DNA from 2 places in the Pelomonas baiyunensis genome. Region 2 is predicted to be linked to the other one. Evidence: predicted binding sites of a transcription regulator. Region 2 holds the regulator's gene; the other holds the start of a gene.
What was found. The regulator HrcA, encoded in region 2, represses chaperone genes, less so after heat shock. The targets are predictions, from matches to a motif close to TTAGCACTCNNNNNNNNNGAGTGCTAA.

Region 1: the regulator HrcA is predicted to act here: its motif matches at 1,755-1,781, upstream of groES (co-chaperone GroES).

The regions. Positions count from the first base shown of each region.
Region 1 covers NZ_JBIGIB010000001.1:287,150-290,556, forward strand. The annotation lists gene groL (chaperonin GroEL) at 1-1,272, opposite strand, end outside; gene groES (co-chaperone GroES) at 1,371-1,661, opposite strand; gene ACG01O_RS01160 (LysR substrate-binding domain-containing protein) at 1,886-2,803, shown strand; gene ACG01O_RS01165 (amino acid ABC transporter substrate-binding protein) at 2,912-3,407, shown strand, end outside.
Region 2 covers NZ_JBIGIB010000005.1:271,147-274,553, forward strand. The annotation lists gene recN (DNA repair protein RecN) at 1-634, opposite strand, end outside; gene ACG01O_RS18085 (NAD kinase) at 645-1,511, opposite strand; gene hrcA (heat-inducible transcriptional repressor HrcA) at 1,579-2,586, shown strand; tRNA gene ACG01O_RS18095 (tRNA-Ile) at 2,610-2,686, shown strand; gene ACG01O_RS18100 (DUF1439 domain-containing protein) at 2,750-3,331, opposite strand.

The DNA.
Region 1 (3,407 bases), on a different contig from region 2:
TTGCTTGGCACGCAGCAGGGCCACGCCGCCACCGGCGACGATGCCTTCTTCCACGGCCGCACGGGTGGCGTGCAGCGCGTCTTCCACGCGAGCCTTCTTTTCCTTCATCTCGACTTCGGTGGCAGCACCGACCTTGATGACGGCCACGCCGCCGGCCAGCTTGGCCACGCGCTCTTGCAGCTTCTCGCGGTCGTAGTCGCTGGTGGCTTCCTCGATCTGGATGCGCACTTGCTTGACGCGGGCTTCGATGTCGGCAGCAGCGCCGGCGCCGTCGATGATGGTGGTGTTTTCCTTGCCCACTTCGACGCGCTTGGCTTGGCCCAGGTCAGCCAGCGTGACCTTCTCGAGCGACAGGCCCACTTCTTCGGCGATGACCTTGCCGCCCGTCAGGATGGCGATGTCTTCCAGCATGGCCTTGCGGCGGTCGCCGAAGCCCGGAGCCTTGACGGCGACAACCTTCAGGATGCCGCGGATGGTGTTGACCACCAGGGTCGCGAGGGCTTCGCCTTCGACTTCCTCGGCAATGATCAGCAGCGGACGGCCGGCCTTGGCCACGGCTTCCAGCGTGGGCAGCAGGTCGCGGATGTTGCTGATCTTCTTGTCGAACAGCAGGACAAACGGGTTGTCCAGGATCGCGGCTTGCTTTTCCGGGTTGTTGATGAAGTAGGGCGACAGGTAGCCGCGGTCGAACTGCATGCCTTCGACGACGTCCAGCTCGTTGTTCAGGCTCTTGCCGTCTTCGACGGTGATGACGCCTTCCTTGCCGACCTTGTCCATCGCGTCAGCAATGATCTGGCCGACGTCGGAGTCGCTGTTGGCCGAGATGGTGCCGACCTGGGCGATTTCCTTGGAGGTGGTCGTGGCCTTGGAGGCGGCCTTCAGCTGGGCGACCAGGGCGGCAACCGCCTTGTCGATGCCGCGCTTCAGGTCCATCGGGTTCATGCCGGCGGCCACGTACTTCATGCCTTCGCGCACGATGGCCTGGGCCAGCACGGTGGCGGTGGTGGTGCCGTCACCGGCGTTGTCAGACGTCTTGGAAGCGACTTCCTTGACCATCTGGGCGCCCATGTTCTGGAGCTTGTCCTTCAGCTCGATTTCCTTGGCGACCGAGACACCGTCCTTGGTCACGGTGGGGGCGCCGAACGAGCGCTCCAGCACCACGTTGCGGCCCTTGGGGCCCAGGGTCACCTTGACCGCGTTGGCCAGGATGTTCACGCCTTCAACCATGCGGGCGCGGGCTTCGCCGCCGAAGATCACGTCTTTTGCTGCCATTTGAATCTCCAAATGCTTAAATTGGGGTCAGAGATGAATGCTCTGATTCGGTGAGGGGCAGAGCGCGCGCGACGCGCAGCGGTCGGCCCCGCAAAGCTTTACTTCTGGACGACGGCGAAGAGGTCTTCTTCGCGCATGACCAGCAGTTCTTCGCCGTCGACCTTGACGGTCTGGCCCGAGTACTTGCCGAACAGCACGCGGTCGCCCACGGCCACGTTCAGGGCCACGAAATCGCCCTTGTCGTTGCGCTTGCCCGGGCCAACGGCCAGGACTTCGCCTTGGTCAGGCTTCTCGGCGGCGTTGTCGGGGATGACGATGCCGGAGGCCGTCTTGGTTTCTTGCTCCAGGCGGCGAACGATCACGCGATCGTGCAGGGGGCGCAGCTTCATGGAATCTCCTTGTGTGTTGGAACAGAACCGGCCGCCGAGCCCGAAGGCGGCGGCTTACCGAAACTTGGGACCGCAAGCTGCGGCCCGATTTCGTTAGCACTCAAGAGTGTTGAGTGCTAGCAGCGACTGATTATAGGGACGGAGTTTTGCGATTCAAGGGGCGGCAAGGGTGACCGGATCGCCGAGCGCCGACGTCTTTTGGAGGGCTGGCTACACTGCCGCCGGTGGAAACCAAGTGGCTTGAAGACTTTGTGAGCCTGGCGGAGACGCGCAGCTTCTCGCGGTCCGCCCAGTTGCGCCATGTGACGCAGCCGGCCTTTTCGCGCCGCATCCAGGCGCTGGAGGCGTGGGCGGGTGTGGATCTGGTGGATCGCTCGTCGTACCCGACCCGGCTGACCGCCGCAGGCGCCACCTTGCTGGCCCAGGCGGTGGAGTTGCTCGGCAACCTGCAGGCGACGCGCAACATGCTGCGCAGCCACCAGGCGGCTGACCAGGACATGATCGAGTTCGCCGTGCCGCACTCGCTGGCGTTCTCGTTCTTCCCGCACTGGCTGATGGGCCTGCGCCGCGGCTTCGGGGCCATCAAGTGCCGGCTCAACGCCGCCAATGTGCACGACGCCATGCTGCAGCTCAGCGAGGGCAACTGCGACCTGCTGCTGGTCTATCACCACGCCAGCCAACCCTTGCAACTGGACCCGGAGCGCTACCAGATGGCGTCGCTGGGCCACGAAACCCTGGCGCCCTACGCCAAGGCCGATGCCCATGGCGACCCGCTGTTCCGCCTGCCGGGGCGGCCGGGGCAGAAGATTCCGTTCCTCAGTTATGCCGCGGGGGCCTACCTGGGCCGGCTGGTGGAGTTGATCGTCAAGGACGCTGACTGCGCGCTCAACCTGGACGCGATTTATGAAACCGACATGGCCGAGGGCCTGAAGGCCATGGCGCTGGAAGGCCACGGCTTTGCGTTCCTGCCGGCCAGTTCGGTGCAAAAGGAACTGGCGAGCGGACGCTTGGTGCCGGCGGCGGCTGCCGGCCAGTTCAGTGTGAGCATGGAACTGCGCATCTACCGCGAGCGGCCCGAGCTTTCGCGCCGCCAGAAGCCTGCCTCCTTGGCTTTGTGGGACTATCTGACGTCCGGCGCATGACCCCATCCGCCCTGTGCATGGATCGTGTAAACCCGGATTCGGTCTGAGTTCTTGGCGTGGTCTCCTCACGCTTGTTATCGATAAACACTTCCTGTTGTTGGAGTTTTCATGAAGAAAGTTCTGCTCGTTGCTGCCCTGTTGGCTGGTGTGTCCGCCGCCCAAGCGGACGACACGCTGAAAAAGATCAAGGACAGCGGCGCCATCACCATGGGGGTGCGCGAGTCCTCGGGCCTGTCCTACACCATCGGTGACGGCAAGTACGTGGGCTACCACATCGACGTGTGCGAGCGCGTCATCGCCGACCTGCGCAAGCAACTGGGCGGCAAGATCGACGTCAAGTATCAGCCGGTCACCTCGGCCAACCGCATCCCGCTGACGGTCAATGGCACGGTGGACCTGGAGTGCGGCTCCACCACGAACAACGCCGCCCGTCAGAAGGATGTCGCCTTCGCCGTGACAACCTACGTGGAAGAAGTGCGCATCGCCGTGAAGGCCAACTCCGGCATCACGTCGATCAACCAGCTCAACGGCAAGACCGTGGCCACCACCACCGGCACCACCTCGGTGCAGACGCTGCGCAAGCACGAGCGCGCCACGGGCGTGG
Region 2 (3,407 bases):
GCTCGTGCTCGGCGTTCAACTCGTCCCACTCGCCCTCGCCGGGCGCCAAGCCGTCCAGCTCGCCAATTTGCCAGGCCAGCCGCTCACGTTCCCGCTGCGCATCGGCCTGAAGGCCCTGCGCTTTTTGCAGGGCCTCGGCCGCTTGCTTCCACGCTGCGTGGGCGCGGGCCAGCGGGGCAGTGTCCAGGCCGGCAAAGCCGTCCAGCAACTCGCGCACCGCGGCCGGGCGCGTGAGGCCTTGCCAGGCGTGTTGGCCGTGGATGTCCAGCAGGTGGTCGGCCAGTTCGCGCAGTTGCGTCAGCGTGGCGGCACCGCCATTGATCCAGGCGCGGCTCTTGCCCGAGGTGTCGATCACGCGGCGCAGCAGCAGCGCGTCGTCCGCGTCAAAGCCCGCGTCGTCCAGCCAGCCGCGCAGGTGGGGCGGGGTGTCGAACTCGGCGCAGATCTCGGCCTTGGCTGCGCCCTCGCGCACCACGCCCGCGTCGCCCCGGCCGCCCAGGGCCAGTTGCAGTGCGTCGATCAAGATGGATTTGCCGGCCCCGGTTTCCCCGGTCAGCACGGCAAAACCGGGCTCGAAGTCGAGCTCCAGCGCGGGAACGATGACGAAGTCCTTGAGGCTCAGGTGCCGAAGCATGGGGCAGGCTTTAAACGTACCAGCGGAGTTTGCGACGCAGCGTCGCGTAATAGGTCCAGCCCTTGGGGTGCAGGAAGCGCACCTGGTGCTGGCTGCGGCGCACGGTGATGGTGTCGCCGTGCAGCAGGCTGGCGAGGCTTTGCATGTCGAAGTTCACCGACGCATCCCGGCCGGCCACGATCTCCATGCGCACCTCGCCCAAGTCGGGCAGCACGATGGGGCGGTTGGACAGCGTGTGCGGCGCAATCGGCACCATCAGCCAGCCGGCAATGCTCGGGTGCAGGATGGGCCCGCCGGCCGACAGTGCGTACGCCGTCGAGCCCGTGGGCGAGGCCACGATCAGGCCGTCGGCCCGCATGTTGGCCACGAAATGCTCGCCCACCGAAATCTTCAACTCCACCATGCCCGCCGTGGCGCCGCGGCTCACCACCACGTCGTTCAGCGCCAGGCCGGTGAAGATAGCCTCGCCGTCGCGCCACACCTCGCCTTCCAGCATGGCGCGCGGCTCCACCTCGTAGTCGCCCGCCAGCACCGGGGCGAGGGACTCGCGCCAGCGCTCGATCGGAATGTCGGTGATGAAACCCAGGCGGCCCTGGTTGATGCCCAGCAGCGGAATGCCATAGGGCGCCATCTCGCGCGCAAACCCCAGCATGGTGCCGTCGCCGCCAATCACCACGGCCAGGTCGCAAACCTTGCCGAGCTCGTCGTGCGAGAGGGCGTCGTAATCGGTCAGCCCGGTGTTGAGTGCGGTGTCGGCTTCCAGCGAAACATCCAGCCCGCTGCTGCACAAAAACTGGGCAATTTCCTCCAGCACCGGCCGAATGCCAGGCGCCTGATGCTTGCCCACGATGGCGACATGTCTGAAGCGCTCGGCCATGCGGCAAATTACACCACAGGGGTCCTGCGGATCCCGGGAGCCGCGGGCCTGTTCATAGAATGGAGAAATGCTCGACGAGCGCTCCAAATCCCTGCTGAAAACCCTGGTCGAACGCTACATCGCTGATGGCCAGCCGGTGGGCTCGCGCACGCTCTCCAAGGCCTCGGGCCTGGAGCTCAGCCCGGCCACCATCCGCAACGTCATGGCCGACCTGGAAGAGTTGGGCCTGATCGCCAGCCCCCACACCAGCGCCGGCCGCATTCCCACGCCGCGCGGCTACCGCCTGTTCGTGGACACCATGCTGACCGCCCAGCCGGGCCTCATCGGCGTGGAAACCGCGCAGCTACAGCCTGACCAACCCCAGCGCGTCATCGCCAGCGCGGCGCAGATGCTGTCCAACCTGTCGAGCTTCGTCGGCGTCGTCACCGCGCCCAAGAAGCCCAGCGTCTTCCACCACATCGAATTCCTGCGCCTGGGCGAGCGCCGCGTGCTCGTCATCCTCGTGTCGCCCGACGGCGACGTGCAAAACCGCGTCATCTTCACCGCGCAAGACCTCACCCAATCCGAGCTGGCCGAGGCCAGCAACCGCCTGAACGCCGGCTACGCCGGCCTCACGCTGGAAGCGGTGCGCGAGCGGCTGCGCCTGGAGGTGGACGCCCTGCGCGGCGAGATCGCCGGCCTCATGAGCGCCGCCGTCGAGGTGGGCAGCGAGGCCATGGCCCAGCAGGAAGAACGGGTCATCGTGTCCGGCGAGCGCAACCTGCTCACCGTGCAAGACTTCAGCCACGACATGGGCAGCCTGCGCCGCCTGTTCGACCTGTTTGAAGAAAAGACCCAACTCATGCGCCTGCTGGACACCTCCAGCCGCGCCGAGGGCGTGCGCATCTACATCGGCGGCGAAAGCCAAGTCGTGCCCTACGAGGAACTGTCCATCGTGTCCGCCCCCTACGAGGTGGACGGGCAGGTCGTCGGCACCCTGGGCGTCATCGGCCCCACGCGCATGGCCTACGACCGCATGATCCAGATCGTCGACATCACCAGCCGCATGGTCGGCCAGGCCCTGTCCCAGCGCTGACTAGAATCCGCCGCTCCTCCTGGGGGCCGTTAGCTCAGTTGGTCAGAGCAGAGGACTCATAATCCTTTGGTCATTGGTTCAAGTCCAATACGGCCTACCAACACCTTGCCGCGCACCCGCCTGTGAAGGCGGCCCGGCCACTCCCCAACTCACCACCAGCGCCTCACCCCTTCGGCGTCCAGCGGATGCGCAGCTTGCCGTCCACCACGGTCACGTCTTTGATGAGTTGGCGGGCGAGGGTGCCGCGGGTGGTGGCGTTGTTGATGACGTAAACCGGGTGCGCGCGCAGTTGGCCTTGCACCAGGCTGGGCGCACGTTGGCGCAGCAGCGCGGCGTAGTCGTCGGGCAGGCCGGCGAAATTGAGTTGGGTGATTTGCAGGTCGTCCAGGAACAACTGGCCCTCGTCGGCGGCGTAGCGCGGGCGGGCGGAGAGGCCGATTTGGCCGGTGCGCTCGCGGGTGCCCAGGCTCAGGCGGGCGTCCAGGAGCAGGTGGATGCGGTCGCCGCCTTCGGGCAGCGTGAGTTGCGGGTTGGCAAGTTCCACGCAGGCCACCAGCAGCTTGCATTGCTGCACCGGGAAGCGTGGGTTCAGGCGGGCTTGCAGCTCGGTGGCTTCAATGTCCAGGTAGCCGTTGGCCAGGGGGTTGACCAAGCTGCAGCCAATCAGTGTGGCGGCCAGCGCAGGCAGGACCCAGGCGGCCAGGGTGCGGCGCACGGCGGTGCGGGTGCGGAAGACGGTGGGCATGGCTTGAGTGTGCCTGGGTCGGCTTGCGTGATGAGGCCGGGTCGGCCAAGGCGGACAGCGCGCTGAAAGCGCGGCG